3 regions of the Sinorhizobium sp. BG8 genome follow, and region 2 is predicted to be linked to each of the others. Evidence: predicted binding sites of a transcription regulator. Region 2 holds the regulator's gene; each other region holds the start of a gene.
The links. Region 2 encodes LexA, which represses DNA repair genes until DNA is damaged. Its sites were predicted from a motif close to TGTTCNNNNTGTGTTCNG; they were not measured.
Positions count from the first base shown of each region.

Region 1 (10,247 bases), 1.9 Mb from region 2:
GCACGATGGGGCGCCCGGCGGGAATGCGGTCGAGAAGATCTTCGATCAGGCTGACCCGCTTGTGCTGGGGAAGTTCAGCAGCGGAACTGCGGAAATCACGCAATCGAACTGTTGGCCGGCTTTCGCTCCGAGGGTCTTCGAAAGATCGAAGGCATCGCCGTTAATGAAATTGACGCCGGGGAAACGGGTGAGAAGGTGCTGATAGAATTCGGTGGAATATTCGACGGAGAAGAGCTTTTCGGGAGAAAGGCCCGTCTCCAGGATCGCCTTGGTTATCACGCCGGTCCCCGGGCCGAGCTCCAGGACGGGCAAGTTCGAGCGCGGCTCGATGATGCTCGCCATCCTGCGGGCCGTGATGGAGGAGGTGGGCAACAGCGCGCCGACTGCCTTGGTATTGCTCATCCACCCTTTGAAGAAACGGATCTCCTCGTCGAATTTCTTCCCGATCCGTTCCTTGACCTTAACTCGAAAATTCATGTCATTCCCCAATCCGACTCGAAGCGCTCGATTTATTAATTGTTCCCGTCTGCGGCAAAAACAAGTCATTCTGCGCCACGGATGCGATTCACGAACAGCTGAAATGCGGCATCGGGCGATCCTCGCCGGTAAATGCGCGCGGTCGTTGTGCGCGTCGTCGCTGCACGTCCGCGCACACGGGTTCCCGTGGTGGGCGTGCGCAAACACCCCCACCTCCACGGCCGGGTCATCTTACCTGATTTCGAAAATTGCGAGCGGGTCGAAAACGACGTTCGTCAGACGCGCATCGGCATCAGCACGTAGAGCGCGTCGTCTCCCGCCAGATCTCGTACGAGCGTCGGCGAGCCGGGATCGGCCAGCATGAAGACCGCCTCGGAGCCGGAAAGCTGGGCAGTGATGTCGAGAAGGTACTTCGCATTGAAGCCGATTTCGAGCGGATCACTCTCGTAGCCTACGGGCAGTTCCTCAGTCGCGCTGCCGGAGTCGGGATTGTTGACGGTGAGCGTCATCTGGCCTTCCGCAAGGGCTAGTTTCACGGCGCGGCCGCGCTCGGATGAGATCGTGGAGACGCGGTCGACCGCCTGGGCGAAGGACTGGCAATCGATCTTCAGTTCCTTGTCGTTGTTCGCCGGGATGACGCGCTGGTAGTCCGGGAAGGTACCGTCGATCAGCTTCGACGTCATGACGATCGAACCGATGGTGAACCGGATCTTCGCGTCGGAAACTTCGACGGTCACCATCACGTCCGGGTTGTCGACAAGCTTCTGCAATTCGCCAACGGTCTTGCGCGGTATGATGATGCCGGGCATGCCTTCCGAGCCGGATGGCGCCTCGACGTCAGCACGCGCGAGACGGTGCCCGTCAGTCGCGACGGCGCGCAGCTTGAGCTGCCCGTCGCTTTCGATCGTGTGGATGAAGATGCCATTCAGATAGTACCGGGTCTCTTCGGTGGAGATGGCGAACTGCGTCCTGTCGATCAGCATCTTCAGGTCGGTCGCCTTGAGGCGGAAGGTGTGGGTGAAGCTTCCGGCGGTCAGATCCGGGAAGTCGGATTGCGGCAGGCACTGCAGTGAGAACTTGGACCGGCCGGAGGCGACAGTCATCGTCGAGCCGTCCGGGTTGGTCGCCAGCAGCACCTCGGCCCCGTCCGGGAGCTTGCGCACGATGTCGTAGAGAAGGTGGGCCGGCACTGTCGTCGCACCCGACTGTTCCACCTGGGCAGGCGTCGCTTCGGTTATTTCGAGATCGAGGTCGGTCGCCTTCATTTCCAGGCTTGCGCCGTCCGAACGCAGCAGGACGTTCGACAGGATCGGGATCGTGTTGCGCCGTTCCACCACGCGGTGAACATGGTTCAGCGACTTCAGAAGGTTGGACCGCTCGAGAGTAATGCGCATGGAATATACCGCTTTCGACCGCTGCCTGCCGGAAATCTTCGGACACGGCATATGCTCTGGGTTTCCGGCCGCAGCCGGAAAGATGTGGATGGGCAAAATGGCAGAAATTACTGTTGCATTGCAAGAGCCATGAACCTTTGCCGCTCATGAAAGTCCAGAATGGTGAAATGGCCGGGGCTTGCAGCGGTGCGACGCCTCCACCATAACGAAAAGCGTATCGCCCGAGCCAGGGCGAACGGAAGGAATTTCGATTGTCTGACCTCGAAACGAACGGTGACGGCGCTCTCGCAAGAGAGCGTACATTTCGCATCCATGATACGCCGGTGCGGGCGCGTCCACTCGAACCCGCGCTCTATCTGGTGGCGACGCCCATCGGCAACCTCGGCGACATCACGCTGCGGGCGCTCGAGACCCTTGCCGCTGCCGATGTGCTGGCTTGCGAGGATACCCGCGTTACTCGCGTTCTGCTCGACCGCTATGGGATCGTGAACCGGCCGTATTCCTACCACGAGCACAATGCCAACGAAGCAGGGCCCCGCCTGCTGGCGGCGCTTTCCGCCGGCAAGTCGGTCGCGCTCGTGTCCGACGCCGGTACGCCGCTCGTGTCCGATCCGGGATATCGGCTGGGCCAGTTGGCGCTCGAGAGCGGATATAAGGTCGTCCCGGTGCCGGGGGCATCCGCGCCTCTCGCTGCCCTGGTCGGATCGGGCCTGCCGAACGATGCCTTCCTGTTTGCCGGTTTCCTTCCGACGAAGGACAAGGCGCGCCGCGACCGACTGGCGGAGCTAACAGACATTCCGGCCACCCTCATCTTCTTCGAATCGCCGCATCGCATTGGCGCAACGCTCGCCGCAGCAGCCGACGTCCTCGGAGCCGGGCGCCCTGCCTGCGTGTGCCGCGAGCTCACCAAGACCTTCGAGGAGTTCCGCCGCGGGACGCTTGCCGAGCTCGCAGATCGCTATGGTGACGGGCATCCCGTGAAAGGGAGATCGTTCTCGTCGTCGCGCCGCCGGTACCCGGTGGACCGCCGGCCGAAGCGGAGGTCGATGCGCTGCTTGCCTCCCTTGTGCGGGACATGCCGGCCGGCCGGGCCGCGACGGAGGCCGCCCGCCAGACGGGTCTGTCGCGCAAGGTACTTTATCAGCGGCTGCTGGACATGAAGGGATAGGATGGGGACCGACGGACCGAGCCGCGCACGGCTGAGGGCATATCGCAGGGGCCACCTCGCGGAATATGCGGCCGCCCTCTTTCTGCTCGCAAAGGGCTATCGGATCGTCGGGCTGCGCTATCGAACGAAGATCGGTGAGATCGACATCATCGCGCGCAAGCGCGACCTGGTGGCCTGCATCGAGGTAAAGGCGCGCCAGAGCGAGGAAAGCGCCGTGTTTGCGGTATCCGGCACCGCGCAGCGTCGTATTCGCGCGGCGAGCGATCTCTGGCTGTCGCGTCAGCCGGATGCGCATCGCCTGTCATTGCGCTACGACATCGTTGCGGTCCTGCCCTGGCGCGTTCCCGTGCATTTGAAGGATGCTTTCTGACCTCAGGCCAGTCCTGTCGACACAGGATATGACGCCTCATACCCTCTTTGCCATTTTCCATTGGCAAAACCTGGAATTGCATAAAATTCTAGCTTTTGACTGAACCGGAACCTTACGCGTAACCGCTAGGCTTCTGCCCAAGGGTTACAAGGGGAAGATGCAATGGTTTGGAAACTGATGCTTGCGAGTGCTGTCGGTATGGCAGTCAAGACGATGCCGATCGCGACAGCCGCGCCGCGCCCGTTGATTGCCGCCTCGTCCGACGCGATGGAGATGGAACCGGCGCCGATCGAGCCGAGCTGGATCCTGGCCGGCGATCCCAAGGCGCGCCTCGCGCTTCATTCGCGCGCCCATGACGATGCGGCGACGACGGCCATCTGGGACTGCACCGCGGGAACATTCCGGTGGTACTTCGGATGGGACGAGACGGTGATGATCCTTGAGGGCGAGGTCCACGTGACGGCTGAGGACGGCACGGAGCGGACGCTGAAGGCGGGCGACATCGGATACTTCGCGGGCAACACCTGGGCGACGTGGCATATCGAGACCTATGTCCGCAAGATCGCCTTCTGCCGGAAGAAGTTCCCGGTGCCGGTGACCATTGCCTACCGCCTCCGGGACATGCTGCGCAGTTCGCCGCGCGGCGGGCTCGCGGCCTGAGGTTCACGAACGGGGCCTTGAACTGTCCAGGCGGACTTGTATGGTTTGCCGGCAGTTCCAGGAGGAAGCGCATGCCAATGAGACGCACCGCATTCGGTCGATTCTTTTTCCGGACGCTTCTTGCAGGCATAATGGCGGCCGCGAGCCCCGCCGCTGAGGCGTGCACGCGGTTCGTCTATGTCGGGCCGGACAACCATGTCGTGACCGCACGGTCCATGGATTGGAAGCTCGACGTCGCTACCAATCTCTGGATTTTTCCACGCGGGATGAAACGAAACGGGGCCGCGGGGCCGAACTCGATTGAGTGGACCTCCAGGTATGGGAGCGTGATTGCCACCGGCTATGACGTTTCCACCACGGATGGCATGAACGAAAAGGGCCTCGTCGCCAATGTGCTGTGGCTGGTTGAATCGGAATATCCGAAATTCGACGGGAAGAAGCCGGGTCTGACCATTGCGGCCTGGGCCCAGTATGTCCTCGACAACTTCACCAGCGTGGAGGAGGCCGTCGAGGCGCTTCGCCAGGAGCCGTTCACGATCGTGACCGACAGCGTTCCCGGCGAGGACCGTCTGACCACGCTGCATCTCTCCATATCCGACAAAACGGGCGACAGCGCGATCGTCGAGTATATTGATGGAAAGCAGGTCATTCACCACGACCGCAAGTATCAGGTGATGACCAATTCGCCGATCTTTGACAAGCAGCTCGCCCTGAACGAGTACTGGAAGCAGATTGGTGGCACCGTCATGCTTCCCGGTACCAACCGCGCCGCCGACCGCTTCGCGCGAGCTTCCTTCTACGTGAATGCCATTCCGAAGGAAGAGGACCTGAACAGGGCGCTTGCGAGTGTCTTCAGCGTGATCCGCAACGTCTCGGTTCCCTTCGGTATCACCACGCCGAATGAGCCAAACATCTCTTCCACCCGCTGGCGCACGGTCGCCGATCAGAAGCGCGGACTTTATTTCTTCGAGTCTGCGCTCACGCCGAACACATTTTGGGTCGATCTCAACAAGATCGATTTTTCGGCGGAGACGGGCAAGGTCGCCAAGCTCGACCTCGGCAAGGACCAGGATCATACCTATTCCGGCGATGCAACCGCGGAGTTCCGCCAGAGCGAGCCCTTCCACTTCCTCGGGTTGGAGTAACGGTCTCCATCCCCTATGGCAGTTTGTTGAGATGGCCGTTTCGTCTCCCGTTGCGTTTGCCCGGGCGGCGTCCTAAATGGTTCTCGATCATCCAGGGAACGGCTCATGGCAAACATCAAGAACGTCGCGGTCCAGATGGACCATGTCTCCTCGATCAGCATCGGAGGCGACTCGACCTTTGCAATGAGCCTCGAAGCACAGGCGCGGGGCTACAACCTCTTCCATTACACGCCGGACCGGCTCAGCCTCCGCGACGGCAAGGTCTATGCCACCGTCGAGCCGATGTCGCTCCGCGACGTCAAAGGTGATCACTTCACGCTCGGCGAACCCGAGCGCGTCGACCTTTCCACGATGGACGTGGTGCTCCTGCGCCAGGATCCGCCCTTCGACATGTCGTACATCACCTCGACGCATATGCTCGAACGCATTCATCCGAAGACCCTCGTCGTCAACGATCCGGCCTGGGTGCGCAATTCTCCGGAGAAGATTTTCGTCACCGAGTTTGCCGATCTGATGCCGGCCACCCTCATCACGCGCGATCCCGGCGAGATCCGGCGCTTCCGAGAGGAAATGGGCGACATCATCCTGAAGCCGCTCTACGGAAACGGCGGCGCCGGCGTGTTCCACTCGACCCGCGACGACCGGAACCTGTCGTCTCTGCTGGAGATGTTCGGGCAGATGTTTCGCGAGCCCTTCATCGCGCAGCAGTATTTGCCCGACGTACGAAAGGGCGACAAGCGCATCATCCTGGTCGACGGCGAGCCGGTCGGCGCCATCAACCGCGTTCCGGCGGAACACGATTCGCGCTCGAACATGCATGTGGGCGGGCGCGCCGAACCGACCGAACTGACAGCGCGCGAGCGGGAAATCTGTGATCGTATCGGACCGGCCCTGCGCGAGCGCGGCTTCCTCCTCGTCGGGATCGACGTCATCGGCGACTACATGACCGAGATCAACGTGACGTCTCCGACCGGCATTCGCGAGGTGCGCAAGTTCGGCGGAGCCGATATTGCCGCCCTTCTTTGGGATGCGATCGAAAGCAAGCGCTAAATAAAGCCCCTGTGGCGGTTCTCGGGATCTCGCACTCTGCTCGGGCCTTCAAGTCTTTGACGGGTGGAAAGGCCGGATGCCTGGCGTTCAGGGCTCCTTTCGTCGCCCTTCCGTTCCAACAATACAACTCGATGCAACTTCGGCGGTAGAATTTCAATATTTCGTTCGATGATTGTTCTTGTTTTATTCCGTTATCCGTGCAACATTCGGCCCTGCAACTCATGATGAGTTGTGGTGCCGCGGCATGATGGGCGGCCTGAGGGGGCACTCATGGTGGCACGAGTCAGCACGGTGGCATTTCAGGGCATAGAGGGCGTTCCTGTCGATGTGCAGGTGATGGTGGCGCCTGGCAAGGTGAACATGCATATCGTTGGCCTGCCGGACAAGGCGGTCGCCGAAAGTCGCGAACGGGTACAGGCAGCGCTTCACGCGTCCGGCCTGGCGCTTCCGGCCAAGAAAGTCACGATCAACCTCGCTCCCGCGGATCTGCCGAAGGAAGGCAGCCATTTCGACCTTCCGATCGCACTGGGTCTCATGGCCGTGCTCGGCGCGATACCCGCCGATGCGCTGGAAGGTTATGTGGTGATCGGCGAACTCAATCTCGACGGCACGATCGCGGCCATTGCGGGTGCACTTCCGGCGGCAATCGGCGCCAACGCGCTCGGCAAGGGCTTGATCTGCCCGGCCGAAAGCGGCGCCGAAGCGGCCTGGGCAGGCGCCGGGCTCGATATTCTCGCCCCGCGAAGCCTGATTGCGCTTGCCAATCATTTCCGTGGCACGCAGGTCCTTTCGCGGCCCGAGCCCGCGATGCGATCCGCGCCCGCCGGACTTCCGGATCTTGCCGACATCAAGGGCCAGGAAAGTGCCAAGCGGGCGCTTGAGGTCGCAGCAGCCGGCGGACACAATCTCCTCATGGTCGGGCCGCCCGGCTCTGGCAAATCCATGCTGGCCGCCCGCCTCCCGTCGATCCTGCCGCCTCTCTCTCCTCCTGAATTGCTCGAAGTGTCGATGATCCATTCGATCGCGGGCCAGCTCGCAGGAGGGAAGCTTTCGGACCGGCGCCCCTATCGCACGCCGCATCATTCGGCAACGATGGCGGCCCTCGTCGGCGGCGGTATGCGCGCAAAACCCGGCGAGGCCTCGCTCGCTCACCACGGTATCCTCTTTCTCGACGAGTTTCCGGAGTTCTCGCCGCAGGTGCTGGATGCGCTGCGGCAGCCGCTGGAGACCGCAGAGTGCATCATCGCCCGGGCCAACCATAGGGTCACCTATCCGGCCGCATTCCAGCTCGTCGCGGCAATGAACCCCTGCCGGTGCGGCATGGCGACGGAGCCGGGGTACAGCTGCGCGCGCGGGCCGCGCTGCATGAGCGACTATCAGGCCCGGATCTCAGGGCCCCTGATGGACCGTATCGACATTCGCGTCGACGTACCGGCTGTTTCCGCCGTCGATCTCATACGCCCGATCGCAGCGGAACCAAGTGCGGTCGTTGCCGCGCGCGTAGAGCGGGCACGGGCGCTGCAGGCAGATCGGTTCGCGACGCTCGGCACTTCAGGCGTTTCGGTCAACGCGCGGGCGTCCACGGCTCTCATCGAGCGCATTGCCGCACCTGATCCCGGCGGGCTCCAGCTCCTTCGCGATGCGGCGGAGCGGATGAAGTTTTCCGCCCGCGGCTATCACCGGGTGTTGAAAGTGGCGCGAACGCTTGCCGATCTCGAGGGCTGCGAAACGGTCGGACGTATTCATCTGGCGGAGGCAATTTCATATCGCATCGCCGGCGAGCGGCTTGCAGCCGCTGCCTGAGAGCAAAGCGGCGTTCGGTCCTGCCTGCAAAAGTGGTCAGTCGATGCGGCTCCTCCGTCCTGGATTGTCGTGCTGCGTCTGTCGCGCGGCCCCGGATCCGAACGTGGCGCGGCAGGGCGGCCATGAGCGGCGCGGCGCCAGCGGGTCCCTGCATCGGCAAACAGGCCCGCGCGTACCGCCGGTCACATGATGTCTGGGCGCGTTCCGCCGGCGCCCCATGGCTCACGCGGTGCGGCGCTCGGAAGTTGTCGATGGGCCGTCGGAAGACGGAGGGGGCGATCAGCCCCCGAGCCCCTCGAAGAGAGCTGTGGAGAGATAGCGCTCAGCGAAGGAGGGTATGATGACGACGATCGTCTTTCCCTCGTTCTCGGGGCGACTGCCCACCTTGATCGCGGCCGCGAGTGCTGCGCCAGAGGAAATGCCGACGGGCACGCCCTCGAGCTTTGCGACCAGGCGCGCGTTCTCGAAGGCTTCCTCGTTGGCGACGGTGACGACCTCGTCATAGACCTTCGTGTCGAGAATGGCCGGAGCGAAGCCGGCGCCGATACCCTGGATCTTGTGTGGACCAGGGTTGCCGCCTGAAAGCACCGGGCTGTCGGCGGGCTCGACCGCCACGACGCGGATCTCCGGCTTCTTCTCCTTGAGCGCCTGTCCTGCACCGGTGATCGTGCCGCCGGTTCCGATACCCGCGACGAGGATGTCGATGCCGCCATCGGTGTCGTTCCAGATTTCCTCGGCCGTCGTCTTGCGATGGATCTCGGGGTTTGCCGGATTTTCGAACTGTTGCGGAATGACGGCATCCGGGAGTGTCGCGGCCAGCTCCTCGGCCTTGGCGATCGCACCCTTCATGCCTTTCGGTCCTTCGGTCAACACCAGTTCCGCCCCGAGGAGGGCAAGCATCTTGCGCCGCTCGATCGACATGGTCTCCGGCATGGTGAGAATGAGCTTGTAGCCCTTCGCCGCCGCCGCGAAGGCAAGTGCGATGCCGGTGTTGCCCGAGGTCGGTTCGACCAGGGTCGTCCTTCCGGGCGCGATCCGGCCCTGCGCCTCCATGGATTCGATCATGGCTACGCCGATCCGGTCCTTCACGGACGAGATCGGGTTGAAGAATTCGAGCTTCGCCAGAAGATTGGCCTTCACACCCTTTTCCTTGGCCAGCTTGTCGAGCCGAACGATCGGCGTGTCGCCGATGGTTTCTGTGATCGACGAATAGATGCGTCCTCTGCCGGGTTTGCGGATCTCTGGCATTTCTGGCTCCCTCTGTTTGTCTCCTGAGAAGAACATAGGTTCAATCGCGTGCGGAAGCCAGAGCACGAGGAACCGCGTCTCGGTCGAGGTTCAGTCCACCGCCGCCAAGGGGAACCTCGATGGATCGCGCTCTCCTGAAGTGTGTGTCACCGACCTGGGCCGGACGCCGCTGGCGTTTGCTCCGGACGCGAGTTCTCGCTGCGCCAGGGGCCCGATAGCACCGGCAGCGGTCATCTACCTTGCGTTTTCAGCAAGAGTGTCTCGACATGCGTACCCAGTCGGGGTGACCATTCTGCGCCGGAGTGAGCGCAGATATCTTCTCCGCATGGAGAGGCCTCGCGGAGGCTGATCTCGCTATGGAACACGCCTGCAGGTGACCGCCGTGGGTCACTTGGAGAAGCTGGTTGCATTCACTGCGTAATGCCAAGAAATCGGGGGTCAGGCGGCCCGGGTCGCTATGTAGGCTGCGGTGCTTGCGAGCACGCCCGCTGCCATCCGGTTCAATGTCTGCAGCGCCCGCGGCTTCTTCAAAAGCAACCGCGCGCGCGATGCCAGCGCCATATAGGGGATCAGTACGACGAGCAGAACGAGGAAGGTCGCAGCCAGCAGCGTGGCATATTCCTCCGGACCGATCGACCGAAGATCGATCAAGGTCGGAACCAGCGCGACGTAGAAGAGCATGGTCTTCGGGTTTCCAAGCGTCACCAGCAGTCCGGACAGAAACGACATCGTGTAGCTCGAAGACTTTTTGGCCTCGATGTTCTGCGGCAGCAGCCCCGCCGTCCATAGTTTCCAGGCGATAAAGGCAAGATAGATCGCTCCGGCAATCTTGATCACCATGAAGGCGGCGGTAAACGTCTGGGCGATGAAGGCGAGCCCCAGAATGACCGCGGTCAGGTAGATCATGTCGCCGAGAATAAGGCCGAGCCCCA
Region 1 is NZ_CP044011.1:1,070,616-1,080,862, forward strand. Features, by position in the region: partial or broken gene pmtA (phospholipid N-methyltransferase PmtA) at 1-477, opposite strand, end outside; gene dnaN (DNA polymerase III subunit beta) at 753-1,871, opposite strand; gene F3Y30_RS26575 (hypothetical protein) at 1,870-2,004, shown strand; partial or broken gene rsmI (16S rRNA (cytidine(1402)-2'-O)-methyltransferase) at 2,123-3,039, shown strand; gene F3Y30_RS04955 (YraN family protein) at 3,041-3,409, shown strand; gene F3Y30_RS04960 (cupin domain-containing protein) at 3,572-4,069, shown strand; gene F3Y30_RS04965 (linear amide C-N hydrolase) at 4,201-5,214, shown strand; gene gshB (glutathione synthase) at 5,320-6,264, shown strand; gene F3Y30_RS04975 (YifB family Mg chelatase-like AAA ATPase) at 6,535-8,067, shown strand; gene cysK (cysteine synthase A) at 8,347-9,315, opposite strand; gene F3Y30_RS04985 (LysE family translocator) at 9,754-10,247, opposite strand, start outside.
Region 1: a site for LexA is predicted at 6,438-6,455, ahead of F3Y30_RS04975 (YifB family Mg chelatase-like AAA ATPase). Genes of this name have one in related genera too.

Region 2 (10,247 bases):
CTTCCGCATGCGATACGCGCCGGACTGGAGAATGCCTGTCGCCGCCGCCGCTTTCCTGATGCCGCTTGGCATGCTCTTCGCGGCCTGGGAAAGCGAGAGAATGTCGACGATCCTGTTGGACTGCCCGGTGACGACGACTGTCGAGGGGCGCGTTCTGGCGAGGGAGGCGGACGCGGGCGGTCGTGTCCGATACACCCTGAGGCTCACCAGCACGCATGACCCTGCGCTCAGGCGTCCTCCGATGACCATCAACATTATCTCCCGAGGAAAGAGCGCCCCTTTTGATTTGGGGGACATCATCACGGGGCGAGCGAGACTGAGCCCTCCCTCGGGACCAGCCCTCCCTGGTCTCAATGACTTTTCCTTCGATGCCTACATGGCCGGCACGGGTGCCGTCGGTTTCTTCTACGGAAAACCCGAGCTCATTCAGACGCGCATGGAGGATGTCGAAGCGGTTGGTCTGCGCGAGGCCTTCTGGCAGAAAGTGGAGGGATGGAGAAACGGGATCTCGGATAGAATTCGGGACGCGATTCCGGGGGATTCCGGTGCGATCGCTGCGGCTCTCGTCACCGCCGAACAGCGCGCGATCAGCGACGAGACCGTCGAAGCACTGAGGCAGGCGGGACTTGCGCATGTGCTCGCAATCTCCGGCCTCAACATGGTGCTCGCGGCCGGTACCTTCCTGGTCGGCGCCCGGTCGGTGCTTGTGATCTTTCCGGGGCTTGCCGAGCGCTATCCCATCAGAAAGTTCGCAGCAGCCGGTGCGCTCGGGATGGTGACGCTCTACATCCTGATCTCCGGCGGCGCCGTTTCGGCAGTGCGGTCCTGGATCATGATCTCGATCATGCTCATAGCCGTGTTCTTCGACCGTGTTGCGATCAGCCTGCGCAACATCGCCCTTTCGGCGCTGGTCATCCTCGCCGTCACGCCGTCGGCGGTGACGGGACCGGGCTTCCAGATGTCCTACGCGGCTACGCTCGGACTGGTGGCCGCCTATGCTATCTGGCGTGATCGCCCGGTAAAACGCGCGACGGCCTCGCTCAGGACTACCCGGATCCTGCGACCGGTCACGGCCTTCATCAGCGGACTGGTTCTGTCGTCACTGGTTGGAAGCCTCGCCACCCTTATCTACTCCATGGCGCATTTCCATCGCATTCCGGCATTCGGGCTTGCCGGAAATCTCGTCGCCATGCCCGTCATCAGCCTAGTCGTCATGCCCGCAGGCATGATCGCAATGCTGCTCATGCCGTTCGGGATCGACCAACCTGCCCTCTATGTGATGGGCAAGGGGATAGGGTGGATGATCGACATGTCGCACTGGGTCGCGGGGTGGGGAGGGGAAATCGTCACTGGCCGCCTACCGCAGGAAAGCGTCTACCTGATCGCAGCGGGCGGCGGCTTGCTCTGCATCCTGCATACGAGACTGCGGCTTATCGGCCTTCCGCTCATCGCGGCTGGCATCCTGGCACTCCTCCCGGAAACGAGGCTGCCGGAGGTACTCGTTTCCGAGGATGCAAAACTCGTTGGCGTGGTCTCTGCAACAGGCGTGTCGATCAACAGGCAGAAACCGCCAGCCTTCGTCTATGATCAGTGGCGGCGAGCTCTGCGTCTCGGTCCCTACAGCCCCCCCCACATGGCCGCAGCGCGTGCCAGTACATTCGGCGAGACAGCAACCCGGCGTCAAACGCTGTCCGGTCGCGACCATAAAATGGAGGACGGCCCAGCCGTCCGCGCGGCGATGAAGGAGGCGTTTGGCGCGCAAGCCGAACCCTCGCGGTTCCTATGCCGCCCGAAACAATGGTGTGCCGTACGGTCGCCTTCCGGATGGCGCATCGTGGCAATCGAGGATCCGGCCTACCTTGCAGCGGCCTGCGGAACGGCAGATCTGGTGATCGCGCCGCAATTCCTGAAATCCGCGGCTTGCAGTGCCACCATCGTAACGGCACAGACGTTGAGGCGGACAGGAGCGCTCGAAATCTATGCTCTGGGCGGGCACGGGTCATTTCCCGCGAACGCCCGCATCGAGACGTCGATCACGTCATTGGACAGGCCATGGGCCATGCACCGTACATATGATTGGCGCAGCAATCAGTTCAAGGCGGAGTAGGCGTCAGGCGGACGCGTGCCTCAATGATAGCGGCGGATGAGCCCCACAAGCTTTCCCTGGATCTTCACGCGGTCAGGGCCGAAGATCCTTGTTTCGTATGCGGGGTTTGCCGCCTCGAGAGCGATGGACGCACCCTTGCGACGGAACCGCTTTAGCGTCGCTTCCTCGTCGTCCACGAGGGCTACTACGATTTCACCCGGATTGGCGTTGCTGGCATTCCGGATAATGACGGTGTCACCATCGAGAATGCCGGCCTCGATCATCGAGTCGCCCTTGACCTCAAGGGCATAGTGCTCGCCGCTGCCGATCATTTCGGCCGGAATGGTAATGTCGTGGGTGTTGTTCTGGATAGCGGAAATCGGCACACCGGCAGCGATCCGGCCCATGACGGGGATGGAGACCGACGAGGAGAAGTCGTCGCCTGCCGCCGCTTTCTGTGCTGGAGGCGGCTGTGTCTTGCCTCTGCTTCCCTCGATCACGCTCGGCGAGAAACCGCGCTTCGGCTGAAGGCTCGATGAATAGGAGTCCGGCAGCTTTATGACCTCGAGGGCGCGCGCCCTGTTCGGGAGGCGGCGGATGAAGCCTCTTTCCTCCAGCGCCGTGATGAGCCGGTGGATGCCGGACTTGGATGCCAGGTCGAGCGCATCCTTCATTTCATCAAAGGATGGCGGGATTCCCGACTCCTTCATCCGCTCGTGGATGAACAAGAGAAGTTCCTGTTGCTTGCGCGTCAGCATATCCTGCACCCCAGAATCATTAGTGAAACAAATCCAGAACAGACACTATATGTTCCATATGTGTTCCGCAAGTGGATAAGATTTCGTGAAGGTACGGCGCAGAATGCGAGATTATTCTCGACGAAGCAGCGAGAATCTCAGGCTGGCTCCCGCAGCATGAGGACATCGCATTGCGCGCCGGCTTCCAGTGCCGGGGCATGCGGCGGGCGGACGATCAGGCAGTCCGATCCGGCAAAAACCTTCATCATGGAGGAGTCCTGCTGGCCGAACGCACTCGCCGCGAGCGAGCCATCCTGCAAGCGGATGATGCGTGCGCGCAAATAGTCCTGGCGGCGATCGTTCTCGGCTAGAGCGGTCGCGGTCACCAGCGTGCGCAAACGATTCCTGGCCGGGGTTCGAGCGAGCCGGTGCACGAGGGGTTCCAGGAACAACAAACCGCAAACGAGGCTCGAAACCGGATTTCCGGGCAGGCCGAACACCTGTGCCTTACCCAATTTGCCGACCATCAAGGGTTTTCCCGGGCGCATTGCGATACGCCAGAAATCGAGCTGCATACCCGCTTCTCGCATCACGCCCTGGACGAGGTCATGGTCGCCGACGGACGCACCTCCGAGGGTCACGATCACGTCGGGGCTGTGGCGGCGGCGGCCTCAATGACCGCCCGCAGTGCGACGGGATCGTCCTTTACGATGCCGAAATCAACGATCTCCGCGCCAGCCTCCCGTCCAAGAGCCGCGACGCCGAAACCGTTGGACGCGACGATCTGGCTGGGGCCGGGCGGTGTTCCCGGTGCCACGAGTTCGTCGCCGGTGGCGATGAGGGCGATCCGCGGTCGGGCATAGACCGTGAGCTCCGGATAATTCATCGCAGCAGCGACCGTGAGGCGACCGGCGTCGAGGAGGTCACCGCTGTGCAGGACGACTTCGCCCTCGGTAAAGTCCTGGCCGCGTGGCCGGATGTGACGACCCTTTGCTGGCACGAAGGTCGTTCGCACCCTAAGCTCGTCCAGTCTCTCCGCGTCCTCCTGCAGAAGGACGGTATCCGCACCCGCTGGAAGAGGTGCGCCGGTGAAAATCCGTACCGCCTGACCGGGTTCTACCGTGCCTCCGAAAGCGTGCCCTGCAGCGGACGTTCCGACGACGGCCAGTACCGATCCGGGCTTCTCGATATCGGAGTGGCGAAGCGCATAGCCGTCCATTGCTGAATTATCGAAGGGCGGCTGGGTCAGGCGGGCTCGAACGTCTTGCGCAAGCACGCGGCCTGCGCCGTCGTGGAGGGGCACGATTTCCGTCCGCTCTGAAGGCACGGCAGCCGCCAGCAAACGGTCCAGGGCCTCGGCGACGGGTAGAAGGTTCATGTGCGTGCTGTCTCGTCGCGGCGATAGTCGCCGGAACGTCCCCCGGATTTCTCGACGAGCCGGACGCCGCCGATTTCCATTTCGCGGTCCGCGGCCTTGGCCATGTCGTAGATGGTGAGGCAGGCGACGCTGACTGCAGTGAGCGCTTCCATCTCGACGCCTGTCCGGCCGCTCAACTTTGCCATGGCCTCAACCCTGAGCCCGGGGAGGGCAGGGTCTTCCGAGATGTCGACGGCAACCTTCGTCAGCATGAGCGGGTGGCAGAGCGGAATGAGATCGGACGTGCGCTTGGCGGCCATGATTCCAGCCAGCCGTGCCGTGCCGATCACATCGCCTTTTTTGGCATTGCCGGAACGGATGAGGGAAAGCGTCTCCGGCGCCATGCGGACATAGCCTTCCGCGACAGCCACCCTGACCGTCTCGGTCTTGTCCCCCACGTCGACCATGTTCGCCGTCCCGGCGGCATCGATGTGAGTGAGACCGGACATTCGTTACTCCGCCGCCAACAGGGAAGCAGAACCTGTAAGGAGCTCCCGCGTGGCCGCTGCCACGTCCTCCTTGCGCATGAGGCTCTCTCCGACGAGGAACGTCGAGATCCCCGATAGCCGGAGACGCTGGCAGTCGGCGTGGGTGAAGATGCCACTCTCTCCGACCAGCAGCTTGTCCTCGGGCACCATCTTAGACAGGCGCTCGGAAACGGCGAGATCGACTTCGAAGGTGCGCAGGTTGCGGTTGTTGATGCCGATAAGCTTCGAACGGAGGCGCAATCCGCGTTCCATCTCGGCTTCGTCGTGTACCTCGACCAGAACGTCCATTCCGAGCGAGAATGCGGCGTCCTCGAGCATGCGCGCATCGTCGTCGGAGAGCGACGCCATGATGAGGAGGATACAATCGGCTCCCCAGGCACGCGCCTCGAGAACCTGGTAGCTGTCGAACATGAAGTCCTTGCGCAGGGCCGGCAGCGCACAGGCCGCGCGGGCTGCCGTGAGGAATTCCGGCGCACCCTGGAAGCTCGGAGCATCCGTCAGCACAGAAAGACAGGCGGCGCCGCCCTCCTCATATGCCTTGGCGAGCGCCGGCGGGTCGAAGTCCGGGCGGATCAGTCCCTTGGACGGGCTTGCCTTCTTGATCTCGGCGATCAGGCCGAACGCGCCCTCGGCCTGCTTCTGCCGCAAGCTGGCGTGAAATCCGCGCGGGGCCTCGCTATCCCTTGCCATGGCGCGGAGCTCTGCGACGGGGACCCGAGCCTTGGCGGCGGCGATCTCATCACGCTTGTAGATTTCGATCTTCTTCAGGATGTCGGTCATCGGGAAAGCCTACCTTCAATCTGCCGCGTTGGAAACGGCAATCAGCCGGTCGAGTGCTGCCCGCGCACTGCCGCTTGCCAACGAGCCGCGCGCAAGTTCCATGCCTTCCGCGAGGCTTCCCGCCTTGCCGGCGATCAGAAGCGCGGCGGCCGCATTGGCCAGAGAAACGTCGCGATAGGGCATGTCAGCCCCGTCGAGCACCGCACGCAGCGCCTGGGCATTATGGGCACCATCGCCCCCGCGGATGGCTTCGAGCTCGACCTGTTCAAGTCCGAAGTCGGCCGGCGACAGTTCGAAACTGCTGATCTGACCATCCTCGAGCGCAACGACCTGCGTCGTGCCCGTGGTGGTGATCTCGTCCAGCCCGGAGCCGTGCACGACCCAAACGCGCTTGGATCCAAGATCGCGAAGGACTTCTGCGAGTGGCCGCAGCCATTCCGGGGAGTAGACACCGAGCAGCTGCATGCCGACCCCACCGGGGTTGGAGAGCGGCCCGAGCAGGTTGAATATGGTCCGGGTGCCGAGTTCCACGCGGGACGGGCCTACGTGCTTCATGGCGGGATGATGCTGGCTTGCGAACATGAAGCCGAGACCAGCCTCCTGAATGCAGCGGGAGATCTGCTCCGGGCCGATATCGAGCTTGACCCCGAGGCAGGACAGGGCATCCGCCGTGCCGGCCTTGGAACTGAGAGCCCGGTTGCCGTGCTTGGCGACGGGTACCCCGGCGCCGGCGACGATGAGCGAGGCAAGCGTCGAGATATTGTAGGTGCCGGTGCCATCGCCCCCGTACCAACGATGTCGATGGCGTCCGAAGGCACGTTGACGGGCAGCATGCGCGCCCGCATCGAGCCGACAGCCCCGTAGATCTCGTCCACGGTCTCGCCGCGCACACGCAGCGCCATGAGGAAGCCGCCGATCTGCGATGGGGTCGCCGCACCCGACATGATGATCTCGAAGGCTTCGCGCGCTTCATCGCGGTTGAGCGGCGTGCGGCCGGCGACCTTGGCGATATAGGGTTTCAGGTCGGACATGTGCGCTTTGGCTTCCTCGTTGTCTGGCTACTGGCTGATCACCTGCTCGGCAAGCGTCCGATTGATCGAAACGCCGTAGGAGGCCTGGAGCGCGTTGACTATCTGATCCAGGATGTCGTCGCCGCTGGCACGGGCAACAGCCTCGATCTGCTGTTCGGCATTCGAAAGCGCGTCAGGCACGGCCTGGGAGTTGACGTCCGTCACCTGAAGGAGGATCTGACCTTCGCCATCGCCTCCGGCTGCGGCGGCCACATGCCCGACGGGACCACCGAAGGCGGCAGAGACGGCGGCCGGGCTCAATACCGGATCCTGGGTGCCGCGGGTCAAACCGGCCTTTGTTTCGACCGTGAGGCCCATTTCTCCGGCGATGTCGGCGAGCTTCGCGCCCTTGGTCACCCGCTCTACAAGCTCCTTGGCCTTGGCGGCAAGCGCAGTGCGCTGCTGTTCCGCCGTCCAGTCGGCAATGACGCGATCGCGAACTTCGTCGAGCGTACGATCCCGTTCGGGCTGGACATCCAGAACCTCGAACCAGATGTAGCCGTCGCGACCGAGATTGACCGTGGAGGCCTCCATGCCGACGTCCGTCTTGAACACTTCGGCGAGCAGTGCAGCCTCCTCGGGGATGCTTGCGACGTCCTCACCGGCCGGGTTCTTACCCGTGCTGTCGATGGCTTCGATTGTAACTGCCTTGAGCCTCAACTGGTCGGCAGCCTCTGCGACCGTGGCGCCGGTCGCCCGGGCGTCCTCGAACTTGTCGTGAACCGAGATGATGCCGTCACTTGCCTCGGAAAGGGCAAGCTCGTTGCGAAGATCGCCCTTGACTTCGTCCAGGGTCTTCGTCGTCTCGGGACGGATGTTGCTCACGCGCAGGATGACCGGCCCGAACGCGCCTTCCACAACCGGTGTCGTGGCACCTTCGGCCGCCACGGCGAAAGCCGGGTCGGCAAACTGCGGATCCGGAACGCGATCCTTCGTGAAGTCTCCGAGAAGGACGTCCGAGGAGGTCTTGCCCTCGGCCTTGACGATGTCATCGAAACTCGTGCCGGCGGCAAGCTTCGTCGCGGCCGCATCCGCAGCTGCGCGATCCTTGAAGGCAAGCTGCTCGATCGTGCGGGTCTCCGCCGTCCGATACTTGTCCTTCGTCCTCTCGTACTCCTCACGCACCATGTCGTCGGTGATGGCCGAAGGATCGGCGAGGTCCTTGTCTTCGAGGGTGACGTAGACAACCTTGCGAAACTCGGGCGCCCTGTACTTTGCCTTATTGGCTTCGAACCAGGGTGCAAGCACGTCGTCAGCCGGCGCCTTGACCGCGTCAATGTTGGCGTTGCTGAGGAGCAGGTAATCGACGGAGCGGGCTTCGTTTCGGTATTGGCGAAGCGCGTCGGTGAGGATTGCCGGCGCCTTGTAGCCGTCGGATACCGCCTCGACGATCTGGCTGCGGACCGCCACCTGGCTGCGGTTGGTGATGTAGTCGTTCTCGCGAAGACCGGCATTGCGCAGGGTGCTCGAGAAGGCGAGGCGGTCGAACTGACCGTTGACGCCGCGGAACGCCGGATCGTCGGCGATCAGCTGTGCCAGTCGGCCCTCGGAGAGGCCAAGGTTCATGTCCTGCGAAAGCTGGTCGAGCGTCGCCCCTGCAACGAGTTCAGCAAAGACCTGGTTCTCGACGCCGAATGCGCGAGCCTGTTCACGCGTCAGACGCGTCCCGAAACGCTGCGACAACGTGGCGACCTGACGCTCATAGGCAAGCCGGAAGTCCGTGGGGGACACACTGACATCGCCAACCGTCACGACGGAGTTCGACACAGCCGTCACGAGGGAACTCGATATGCCCCAGATGCCGAAGGAGACGACCAGAATGATCATCAGGGCTTTGGCGACCCAAGTCTGGGCGCCGCGTCTCAGGGTTTCGAGCATCTTCAAGCATTCCTTGGTTCAGCAGCCAGCGGCTGGGCGGAAACCGTCTCTTAACGGAAAGTCTATCGGAATTGAAGTATGCCGTTCGCACAAAGACAACCGGTTCGAGTGGGTCCCTAGCGATGCCCGGGAGGCCTGCTTTTCCCGCCCGATGACGAAGCCCTCGCATGCGATTCGCTGGACGTTGGCGCAAACTGGCCACGGCCTGACGGATTATTTCGTCGGCAAACAATTTTTTTCTGAAATAATTGAGAGATTCTGGCCGCATCGATGCCACTCAGCCTGTATCATGCCGCAAGAACACCGGAGCACGTCTGACCAAGGGCGGGCACTGGCTTCGATTTAAAGAGTATCGCGCTCGATGGAGCGGCAACAGGGTGGGACGGCAGTGAGTTCAACGATCGTCATGATCAACCTTTTCGGAGCCGTCGCATTGCTGCTGTTCGGGCTCGCTCAGGTGAAAGACGGTGTTACGAACGCCTTTGGCGCGAGGCTGCGTTCGGGCCTCGCTCTCGGCACCAAGGGACGCCTGCGCTCGTTCATCGCCGGCCTCGCTGCGACGCTCGCCCTGCAGAGCTCGACGGCCACAGCCCTCATGACGGCGTCATTCGTGGAGCGGGGCCTCGTCAGGCCACGCATGGCGCAGGTTGTGCTGCTCGGTGCCAACGTCGGCACGGCCGTGACGGCATGGATCGTCGCAACCGGCATCGAATGGTTGTCTCCGTTGTTCATCCTCTTGGGTGTTGCCATTTACAAGTCCGGACCTTCGACCGCACGGCACGGAGCGGGCAGGGCCATCACAGGCATCGGGCTCATGCTGCTCTCCCTGCATCTCCTGTCGCTTGCGACCGAGCCGATGCGGCAATCGCCGGCACTTGCTGCATTCCTTGGACTGCTTTCGGACGCATGGCCCGTGGCGCTCGCCTTTTCCACGGTTCTTGCCTTCATCTCCTCTTCAAGCCTTGCCGTGGTCGTCCTGATCCTTTCACTTTCGGGAACCGGCAATCTTGCGCCCGCGCTTACAGTGATCCTGGTTCTGGGAGCGAATCTCGGCGGCGCCATACCGCCGGTTGTCGCGACGATGCGTGCACCCGCTTCGGTGCGCCGCGTGACGATCGGCAACCTCGTCGTCAGAGCAATCGGATGTCTGCTCGTCCTGCCCCTGGCGGATCAATTCGCGGCGCTGCTGGGCGCCTTGCCGATTCCGCAGGCGAAACTTCCGGTCGACGTGCATCTCGCCTTCAACGTTGGCGCCGCCATCCTCTTCTGGCCGCTGTCGTCGCCCCTGTCCAAATTGATGGAACGCCTCATTCCGAACGACACGAAAAACGACACCGGGCCACGCTACCTCGACGAGACGGCGTTCGCCAATCCAGTCGTGGCGCTCGCGGGGGCCACCCGAGAGGTGCTCCGTGTCGGCGATCTCATCGAATCGATGCTAGTGCGGACGATGAAGGCATTCACGTCCAACGACCTCAAGGAGCTCAAGGATGTGGTCTCCCTCGAAAAGCAGGTCGACCAGCTTCAGCAGGAGGTGAAGATCTACCTTTCCCGGCTCGGGAGGCACGGCCTAAGCGAGGAGAATTCGGCACGCTCGATCGTCATCATCGACTATGCGATCAACCTAGAGCACGCCGGGGATATCATCGAGAAGAGCCTCCAGGAACAGGTGCGCAAGAAGATCACCAACGGGCTGATGTTCTCCGTCGACGGCTACCAGGAGCTGAGCGGGCTCTTCAACCTCACGATCGAGAACCTGCGAATTGCCCAGACCATATTCGTTTCCCGCGA
Region 2 is NZ_CP044011.1:2,984,125-2,994,371, reverse strand. Features, by position in the region: gene F3Y30_RS14140 (ComEC/Rec2 family competence protein) at 1-2,107, shown strand, start outside; gene lexA (transcriptional repressor LexA) at 2,128-2,844, opposite strand; partial or broken gene glp (gephyrin-like molybdotransferase Glp) at 2,982-4,201, opposite strand; gene moaC (cyclic pyranopterin monophosphate synthase MoaC) at 4,198-4,689, opposite strand; gene trpC (indole-3-glycerol phosphate synthase TrpC) at 4,693-5,508, opposite strand; partial or broken gene trpD (anthranilate phosphoribosyltransferase) at 5,524-6,539, opposite strand; gene F3Y30_RS14110 (peptidylprolyl isomerase) at 6,567-8,456, opposite strand; gene F3Y30_RS14105 (Na/Pi cotransporter family protein) at 8,845-10,247, shown strand, end outside.

Region 3 (10,247 bases), 1.8 Mb from region 2:
ACTGTCGTCGCCTACCTGTTGAGGCCGGAACTCTTCAACGGACGGGATTGCAATGTCGAAGTGGAGATCAGCTCACCGCTGACGCTCGGCATGACGGTGGTCGACTGGTGGCAGGTCACGGGCAGAACGCCGAATGCGAAGGTCATCAAGGACGTAAATGCCCAGGGCTTCTTCGATCTCCTGACGGAACGTCTGCACCGCCTCTGAGTATCCGTCGCTCGTACATGTCGACAAATGAAAACGGCGCCCGAGGGCGCCGTTGATGTTTTGGTCCGTGCGTTCCGTTCTCAAAACTCTTCCCAGTCGTCATGCGCGAGCGCCGTATTGCCTGCCACCTGCGGGATGGAGCGGGCAGGGGCGGCGACCGGACGGGCTGCCGGAGCGGGAGCCGGTCTGTAGGTCTGACGCTGCGGCTGGGCCTGTACGGGCTGGGCAAAGTGCTGGGCGCCTGATCCTGCGCGGAAGCGGGAGACGAGCGACTTCAGGAGCTTTGCTTCCTCGTTCAGCGTCATGCTTGCGGCCGTCGTCTGCTCGACCATTGCCGCGTTCTGCTGGGTGACCTGGTCCATCTGGTTGACGGCGGAGTTGATCTCCTTGAGGCCAACGGCCTGTTCGGAAGCGGAGCCGGAGATCTGGCGGATCAGGTTGTTGATCTGCATGACCTGCTCGGCGATCTTCTGGAGCGCCGTGCCTGCCCTTCCGACGAGGTCCACGCCTTCGCGTACCTGGACTTCGGACGTGTTGATCAGACCCTTGATCTCCTTGGCGGCATTGGCGGAGCGCTGTGCCAGTTCGCGCACTTCCTGGGCAACGACCGCGAAGCCCTTGCCTGCCTCGCCCGCCCGGGCAGCCTCGACGCCTGCGTTGAGAGCGAGCAGGTTCGTCTGGAAGGCGATCTCGTCGATGACACCGATGATGCGGCTGATATCGAGCGAGGACTGCTCGATGCCGTGCATGGCGGCGATCGCCTTCTGCACCACTTCGCCGGAGCGCTCCGCATCCGTGCTTGCAGCTTCTACCGACTGAGCCGCGACGCGCGCATTCTCGGCGCTCGAGTTGACCTGCGAGGTCAGCTGGTCGAGAGCGGCGGCCGTTTCCTCGAGGCTTGCGGCCTGCTGTTCCGTCCGGTGCGACAGGTCGTTGGCGCCGCTCGAGATTTCGCTCGTGCCGTTGCCGATGTTGCCGACCGACTGGTTGACCGTCTGGATCGTCTCTTCAAGGCTCGTCATTGCCGAGTTGAAGTCCGTCTTGATCTTGGCGTAGTCACCGGGAATTCACCCGACAGGCGGAACGCGAGATTGCCCGAGGAGAGTTCCGAGAGACCTTCTGCAAGCCGCGCAACGATATCGCGCTGGAGAGCGGCTGCAGATGTACGTTCGGCTTCCGCCTTGGCACGCTCGGCTTCCGTCAGCTGGCGCTGGCCTTCGGCTTCGCCCTCGAGACGTACGGCGTCGGCCAGCTTGTGGCGGAAGCCTTCAAGCGCACGAGCAACCGCACCGGTTTCATCCTGGTTTTGCTGGCCGCTGACCGCTTCGCCGTAGCTTCCGGCGCTCAGCTTGTTCACGTCACGAATGAGCTGGCCGAGCGGCAGTTTTACGTTGTTGCGAACGGCGAAGTAGAGTGCACCCATGACCGCAAGCAGGACAAGCAGTCCGCCGGCGACCATCATCAACGTCTGTTCGGTGAGTGGCCCGCTGACGGCGCTGTGCGGAATGTCGACGGATACCAGCCAGGTGGTGTTGAGGCCAGGGACAGCGAACGGATAGATCAGGCGGTCGTACGCGCCGACTTTGTCGCTGACGAGATCATTGATCGTGACCGGCGCGGAAGTCGAAGCGGCGTTCTTGACCAGGTCGGTGCCGATATCCGCGTAGTCCTTCATGAGAAGATCGTTCGAAGGTGCCACCAGCCACTTGGCAGACTGGGTGAGAAGCAGCACGCGGCCGCTTTCGAAGGGGTGGAGCGCCTGAAGCTTGTCGGACAGCGCCTTCAGCGAAATGTCCACGCCGGTGACGCCGATCATCTTGCCGCCCGAGTTTACGGGGAAGGCAATCGAGCTCATGGCTACATTCTCGCCGGTCTCGGTAGCAACATAGGGCTGCGTGATCGCGCCTTGTCCGCTTGCCGCGGCCAGGGCGTACCACTCCGCCTTGTAGTCCGATGTGAAGGCCGAGAACGAGATCCCGGTCTTGCTCTTCGTCCAGTAGGGGTTGAATGCGCCGTTCTTGTCCGCGCCGAACTCCAGCTTTCCGGCCAGTTCAGGCGACTTGCCGTCAAAGGCGTTTGGCGCTTCCGAAAACCAGCTGCCGAATGCGAACTCGTTGAGCTCGACATTGGCCTTGAGGAGCTCGATGGTCGCCTTGCGATCGAAGAACCCACCTGCATGGCCATGGGACAGGATGCCGGACATCGAACGCGCAGCGCTGGCAAGCTCGCCCACGGACGCGGAAATGTCGTTCGCGATGGCCTTCGCCTCGGTCTGGGCGACGTTCATCGTAAGCGAATGAATCCGGTCCCGGCTCTGCGAAATCAGGAAGTAGTTCGATACGACGAGCACCAGCGCAATGGCGGCGCCGCTGATCAGCATCAGCTTGGCAGCGATCGATTTGAAGGAAAACTTGAGCATTGAATGCCTCGCACGAAGGGGTGGCGCGGAAGCGCGCATTCGGGTGACGGGTCGTGGGGAGGTCCCATCATGGGACAAGGGCGTCGCGCGGCGCAGTCCGCCGCGTTCCCGAAGCCGGGATGACGCCTACAATGGCACAATCGATAAGCCCAATTCGTTAACAATGAGGCAATGCGAATGGCGATAGTCGTCCGTCATCGGCGGCAGGCGGCATCGGCCTCCGCGACCGGGGAGTTCCGACGTGCAGCGATGCTCTTTTAGAGGCTGCGGTCCACTTCCGCCGCAAGCGGAATCGATGGCTGGGCTCCACGCTTGAGGCAGGCAAGCGAGCCCGCCACGGCGGCACGCCGCAATGCTTCCGGGAGCGCTAATCCGGCGTCCAGGGAGGCGACCATATAGCCGCAGAACGTATCGCCAGCCGAGACCGTGTCGACCGGCTCGATGACCAGCCCCTTGGCACGATGGAGCTGCCCGCCGCTGATCGCAACGACACCTTCCGCACCCAGCGTGACGATCAGTGTCTGGCCGCTCTTTGCGTGCAACTCGCTCATTGCCTTCTCGCGCTCGCTGGCCGACAGGTCCTCGCGTCCGGCGAACAACTCGAACTCCGTCTCATTGGCCACGAGAATATCGGCCATGGCGCCCAGTCTTCGCGCGTCGGGCGTCAGCGGAGCAAGGTTGATCACGGACGTCACGCCCTTTGTGCGGGCCTCCGTCAGCGCCGCCTCCACGGCCGCTGCCGGCACCTCCAGTTGCAGCATCAGGAAATCGCCGCCGTTCATGGATGCGATCGCCTCGCGGGCATCGTCGGCACTGACGGTGCCATTGGCACCGGGCACCACCACGATGACGTTCTCCCCGTCGCCCCCGACGAGAATGTGCGCGGTACCGGTCGGCTCCGGCGAGGTCTTCACGAGAGAGAGATCGGTACCGGCACCCTCCAGCAGGGCCAGCGCATCGCCGGCAAAGCCGTCGCTCCCCACAGCGCCCGCCATGCGTACCTGGGCGCCGGCGCGTCGTGCAGCGAGCGCCTGGTTTGCCCCCTTGCCACCGGCCGCGGTGCTGAAGCTGCCGCCGGCAACCGTTTCCCCGGGCTTCGGCAGGCGCTCGGTCGTGGCGATGAGGTCCATGTTGATGGATCCGAAAACAGTGATCATCTTGGTGTGTCCGTCCCTTTGGTTTGCTGGGACACTGCCCGAGGCCATCAGTCTTCGTCAACCACTCTCAGTTTAAGCTGGCCCGTGCGACTTTCGACACTCCGGCCACCCGGCTCCGAAGACGGCGGTGCCGCCGCAGGCTGCTCGAACTCCATTTCACCGATGCGCGATCCGCGGCGCGCGAGCTTCTCTGTCGAGGTCAGGATCTGGTCGACGTCTTTCTGCGCCGCGGTGAAATGACCGTGCAGCTTGCGCACCCGGTCGTCGAGACGGGTAAGGTCGTCCATCAGTCGCACGACCTCGGCCTGTATCACATGGGCCTGCTCGCGCATGCGCTGGTCGCGGAAAAGCGCCTGAAGAACCTGGATCGAAAGCAGGAGCAGCGACGGGGAGACGATCACGATGCGGGCTCGGTGGGCGCGCTGGACGACCATTTCGAAGGATTCGTGAATTGCCGCGAAAATCGACTCTGACGGCACGAACAGGAAGGCGGTGTCCTGTGTCTCGCCGGCGATGAGGTACTTCTCCGCAATGTCGCGGATATGGACCTCCATGTCCCTTCGGAACTGTGTTGCCGCGGCTTTCGCCGCCTCTGGCGATCCGGCGGCGGCAATGGCATTCCATGCCTCCAGCGGAAATTTCGCGTCGATCACCAGCGGCGGCTGTCCGTTCGGCATGCGGATCGTGCAATCTGGACGTACGCCGGTAGAAAGCTGCTGTTGGAACCCATAGGCCCCCTGAGGCAGTCCGTCTGCGACGATGGTCTCCATGCGCGCTTGCCCGAAGGCACCGCGTGTCTGCTTGTTGGAGAGGATGGCCTGAAGGCCTACGACATCCTTTGCCAGCGACTGAATGTTCGTCTGGGCGGAGTCGATCACGGCAAGCCGCTCCTGCAGCTTCCTCAGATTGTCGTGGGTCGCCCGTGTCTGCTCGCTGATCGACTGCCCGAGGCGTTGGGTGAGCCCGTCAAGCCGCTGGTTGATCGCCTGGTTCGTTTCCGCCTGGCGCGCGCCGAACACTTCGGCCATGGCGGCCACGCGGCCCTGCAGCTCGGTCTGCGCCTTCAGGAGCTCGCCAAGCTGGATCTGCGCGGAGGAAGCAGCCTCCGCATCCCGCCTGTTCGAGCGCCGGGCGAGCCCGATCGTGAGCGCGACAAGCACAAGGAAACCGAGTGAAGCGAGCGCTAATGCGGGATTTCGGGACACGGTCTCCGAGGCACGAATCACCACATGATGAAGGGAAGATTGGAAATCCATGCGCGGACCATAGCACCGTTTCGCGAGAGTGTAAGATCATAACGTGAACAAACTGCGACCGTCTACAGCGACGCGCAAGAGAATTGAAAGCTGCCACGCAACACGCTAAGGAGACGCATGACCATCAAACCGCTGATAATTCTTCCCGATCCCATACTTCGTCAGGTCTCCAATCCCGTGGAGGCCATTACCGACGACATCCGTCGGCTGACAGAAGACATGCTGGAGACGATGTACGATGCTCCCGGGATAGGCCTGGCGGCGATCCAGATCGGCGTGCCTCGTCGTATGCTCGTGCTGGATGTCTCCAAGGAAGGCGAGGAGAAGCAGCCGCGGGTGTTCATCAACCCGGAAATCGTGGCGTCTTCCAGCGAGCGGTCCGTCTACGAGGAAGGCTGCCTGTCCATCCCGGACTACTATGCAGAGGTTGAGCGGCCGGCCGCTATTACCGTCCGCCATCTCGACCGGGAGGGAAAGGAGCATATCGTCGAGGCCGACGGTCTTCTCGCCACCTGCCTCCAGCATGAGATAGACCACCTCAACGGCGTATTGTTCATCGATCATATATCCAAGCTGAAGCGCGACATGGTGATCCGGAAGTTCACCAAGTCAGCAAAGGCCAGGGGTACAAAAGCGATCTAGCTGCCCATTCTGATTGGGGCACGGTGTAATCGCAATCGGCCCTGACGACGGGCGAGCCATGCGCATCGCGACGAGAATGACGTCGAGGGGCTTGATTTGGAGCGCGCAAACCCTTTTGAAGAGGGCTGATCGAGACAAGAGACCCGCACGATGGCGCTTCGTATAATTTTCATGGGCACGCCCGACTTTTCCGTACCGACGCTGACGGCGCTGGCGGACGCGGGGCATGAGATCATCGCCGTCTATTCGCAGCCGCCGCGCCGTGGCGGACGCCGCGGCCTGGAACTGCAGAAGTCGCCCGTGCATCTGGCAGCCGAAAAACTGGGCATCGAGGTGCGCACGCCGCTGAACTTCAAGCAGGAGGAGGACCGCGAGGCCTTCCGGTCGCTCGATGCCGACGTGGCGGTTGTCGTGGCCTATGGCCTTCTGCTTCCGGAAGCGATCCTGGGCGGCACCCGGCTCGGCTGCTACAACGGCCATGCCTCCCTGTTGCCGCGCTGGCGCGGCGCAGCTCCGATCCAGCGGGCGATCATGGCGGGGGACAGCGAAACCGGCATCATGGTGATGAATATGGACAAGGGGCTGGACACCGGTCCCTTCGCGCTCACGAGCCGCATTCCGATCACCGAGAACATGACTGCCAGCGATCTGCACGACGCTCTGATGGTCGCGGGCGCCAGACTCATGGTCGACGCGATGGCTAAGCTGGAGGCGGGCTCGCTTTCCCTGACGCCGCAGGCCGAGGAAGGCGTCCTCTACGCCGCCAAGATCGACAAGATGGAGACCAGGATAGACTTCGCCCGGCCCGCGCGGCAGGTGCATGACCACATCCGCGGGCTTTCGCCCTTCCCCGGTGCCTGGACCGAAATGGGCGTTTCCGGCCGGACAGAACGGGTCAAGGTGCTTGCCAGCGAACTGGCGGCCGGTGCCGGTGCACCTGGCGAGGTTCTTTCGGACGACCTCGTCGTCGCCTGCCTCGATGGCGCGGTCAGGCTCACCCGCCTCCAGAAGGCTGGCGGCAAGGCACTGTCAGCGAACGATTTTCTGCGCGGCACATCCGTTCCCGTCGGCGTGGTCCTCTCCTGATGCCGCGCTATCGCCTCCTCATAGAGTATGATGGCACGCCCTATGTCGGTTGGCAGCGGCAGGATAACGGTCCCTCCGTGCAAGGTGCGATTGAAAACGCGATCCTGTCGCTGACGGGCGAGACGGTTTCCATTCGCGGAGCGGGCCGCACTGATTCCGGCGTCCATGCCATGGGGCAGGTGGCTCATGCCGATCTCACTCGCGACTGGACGGACCATACCTTGCGCAACGCGTTGAACGCGCACCTCGGCCAGGCCGGGGAAAGGGTCGCGATCCTCGCAGCAGCCAAGGTGGCCGACGACTTCGACGCGCGGTTCTCGGCGCTCCGCCGGCACTATCTTTACCGCATCATCTCCCGCCCGGCGCCGCTTGCCCTCGAGGCTAACCGCGCCTGGTTCGTGACACGAGCGCTCGATCACGAAGCGATGCATGCGGCCGCTCAAGTTCTGGTCGGCAGGCACGACTTCACCACGTTCCGGGCCGCCCAGTGCCAGGCCAATAGTCCCGTACGGACGATCGACCGCCTCGATGTTACCCGGTCGGGCGATTGCATCGAGATTCGAGCCACCGCACAGAGCTTCCTTCACAACCAGATACGCTCCTTCGCCGGAACGCTTAAGCTTGCCGGAGAGGGCAAGTGGAGCGTGGACGACGTTCGCCGCGCGCTGGAAGCCCGCGACCGCAAGGCATGCGGTCCTGTGGCCCCTCCGGACGGCCTCTACTTCATGCAGGTCGATTACCCCTGACGCGAAGGTCCGGCTTTCTCAGATCGGCAGGGTGCCGAAGAACTTTTGAAGGCCCTGGCCTGCGAGAAGCGGCGGCAACACGAAGAGCGCGGTGAGGGTCGAGGCCAGCAGCACTTGCTTGCCGACGCACATCAGCAAAAGCCGGTACTGAATGATGATGCTCGCTCCGAATATGACGTAGAGAAGAAGGCCAGCGAAGGGAGCCGATGCGGGCAGAACCAGGGAGAGCGCGAAGGGTAGTGCCGCAGCATACGAGAGCGGAACCGAGACCCAGTTGCTGGCGGTGATCACCACGCCAAGGTGCCGTGCATAGCCGAGAGGACGCGCGAGCAATGTCACGAGCACGAGCGGCAGCACCCACCCAGTCACGTCGACGGCTAAGAGTTTCAGGATGAAGAACAATCCGGCCGGCGTGCCTTCCGGCATGTTGGCGAGGTAGTAGAGCCGCCACGAGGCCCAGATCACGGCGAACGCCGGCAGGCACCAGACGAACGCCCAGAACGAGCGGAACAGGCCGCGCACCGTCAGATCCAGCCAGCCGAACCCCTCCTGCTTTTGCCGCAGGAGCAGCCAGATGCCGTTCAGGTAATGAATGACCTCGTCAAGACCGGGCATCGCCGAACCAGCGCTCGAGGAACGTCTCGTAGATCGTCGTCAGCGTCTCGAGGTCGGCGACGGCGACACGTTCGTCGATCATGTGCATCGTCTTGCCGACCAGACCGAACTCGACGACAGGACAGTAGTCCTTGATGAAGCGTGCATCCGAGGTGCCGCCCGTTGTCGAAAGCTTTGGTTCCTTGCCGGTAACTGCTGCAATCGCGGAGGAGAGCGAAGCGATCAGAAGGTTGTCGCGTGTCAGGAAGACGTGGCTGGGCCTTTCCGCCCAGGCGATGTCGTAGCGCACCGGCGACCGACCGGGCCGCAGCCGGTCGCGCCGGGCTGCCTCGTCCAGACGCCGCAGGATCTCCGCCTTGACCGTCTCCGCCGTCCAGGTGTCGTTGAAGCGGATGTTGAAGCTGGCCGTTGCCTTGGCGGGGATGACATTGACAGCGCGGTTCCCCGTGTCGATCGTGGTGACCTCGAGGTTGGACGGCTGGAAGTCGGCGGTTCCCTTGTCGAACGGCGGATCCATCAGGGCATCGGTCAGTTCCAGGATGGACCGGATCGGGTTGTCAGCCAGATGCGGATAGGCCACATGGCCCTGAACGCCGTGAACGGTAACCGTTCCCGATACGGAGCCGCGACGACCGATCTTGATCATGTCGCCGAGCGCGTCCGGATTGGTCGGCTCCCCGACGATGCAGGCGTCCCAGCGTTCACCCTTCTCGGCGGCCCACTGCAGGAGCTTTATCGTTCCGTTGATCGCTGGCCCCTCCTCGTCGCCGGTGATGAGGAAGGAGATCGACCCGGGGGATTGCCGTGCTTTTTGATGTGACGCGCGACAGCGGCCGCAAAGCAGGCGATGCCGCCCTTCATATCGACGGCGCCCCGGCCGTACATCTCGCCTCCGGCGATATCTGCGGAGAAGGGACCGTGCGTCCATGCCGCTTCATCGCCGACGGGAACCACGTCCGTGTGGCCGGCGAACATGAGGTGCGGACCTTCCGTGCCAAGGCGGGCGTAGAGATTCTCGATGTCAGGCGTATCTACGTCGCTCGCGGTCACCCGGTGGACGTCGAAACCGAGAGGCACGAGCATCGACTGAAGCGCCGTCAGCGCTCCGCCTTCGGCAGGCGTCACGGACGCGCACTTGATGAGGGCAGCAAGATTGGCGATCGGATCGGTCACGGTCATGAATGTATCATTCGTATGGAGCGGCCCTGGAGCCGGAAAATGCGTCGGACGGCGAAGGTTTAGCCGATCAATCGGGCCATGTCACGGAGCGCCGGGACGCCCGTCAGTTCTTCGGCCGATTGGTGGCGATTCCATGGCTGTTCGGGCCGGCGGTGCCCGGCCAGAACACGAAGGCGATCAGTGCGAAGAATGAGATGGCGGGTACGAACAGGCATAGAACCAGCGGCGCCGGCACATTCATGTCGTGCAGCCGCTTGATCGTCAGCATGACGGACGAGACGGAGGCCACGAGACCGACCAGGAGGAACAGCACCGTCCAGATCGTGAAGGACGGATCCTGGTGCTGCGTGAAGATCATCCGGGTCAAAACGGCGGAGAGGATCACTACCCAGAACGCCCAGGCGAGCGCGTAGGGCACGCGTGCCAGCCGGCCCGACCAGCCGAAGAACAGCCATGTCAGACTGGGAATCTGCTCCGCCGCCGCTGGCATCGACACTCAGTCCCGAAGCAGCTCGTTGATACCGGTCTTCGAGCGGGTCTTTTCGTCCACGCGCTTGACGATGACGGCGCAGTAGAGGTTCGGAGCGGGCTGGCCGTTGCCCATCACGTTTGTCGAAGGCAGAGAGCCCGCGACCACGACAGAATAGGGAGGGACTTCGCCATAGGTGATTTCGCCGGTTGCGCGATCGACGATCTTGGTCGACTTGCCGATGAAGACGCCCATGCCAAGGACCGAGCCCTCGCGCACGATGCAGCCCTCGACCACTTCCGAGCGGGCTCCGATGAAGCAGTTGTCCTCAATGATGGTCGGGCCCGCCTGCATCGGCTCAAGAACGCCGCCGATGCCGACGCCGCCGGACAGGTGAACGTGCTTGCCGATCTGCGCGCACGAACCGACGGTCGCCCAGGTGTCGACCATCGTGCCTTCACCGACATAGGC
Region 3 is NZ_CP044011.1:1,155,806-1,166,052, forward strand. Features, by position in the region: partial or broken gene F3Y30_RS05330 (nucleoside hydrolase) at 1-207, shown strand, start outside; partial or broken gene F3Y30_RS05335 (methyl-accepting chemotaxis protein) at 288-2,626, opposite strand; gene F3Y30_RS05340 (ribokinase) at 2,884-3,783, opposite strand; gene rmuC (DNA recombination protein RmuC) at 3,831-5,039, opposite strand; gene def (peptide deformylase) at 5,157-5,681, shown strand; gene fmt (methionyl-tRNA formyltransferase) at 5,832-6,767, shown strand; gene truA (tRNA pseudouridine(38-40) synthase TruA) at 6,767-7,513, shown strand; gene F3Y30_RS05365 (hypothetical protein) at 7,532-8,128, opposite strand; partial or broken gene dapE (succinyl-diaminopimelate desuccinylase) at 8,115-9,307, opposite strand; gene F3Y30_RS05375 (DUF805 domain-containing protein) at 9,411-9,797, opposite strand; gene dapD (2,3,4,5-tetrahydropyridine-2,6-dicarboxylate N-succinyltransferase) at 9,804-10,247, opposite strand, start outside.
Region 3: a site for LexA is predicted at 5,072-5,089, ahead of rmuC (DNA recombination protein RmuC). Genes of this name have one in related genera too.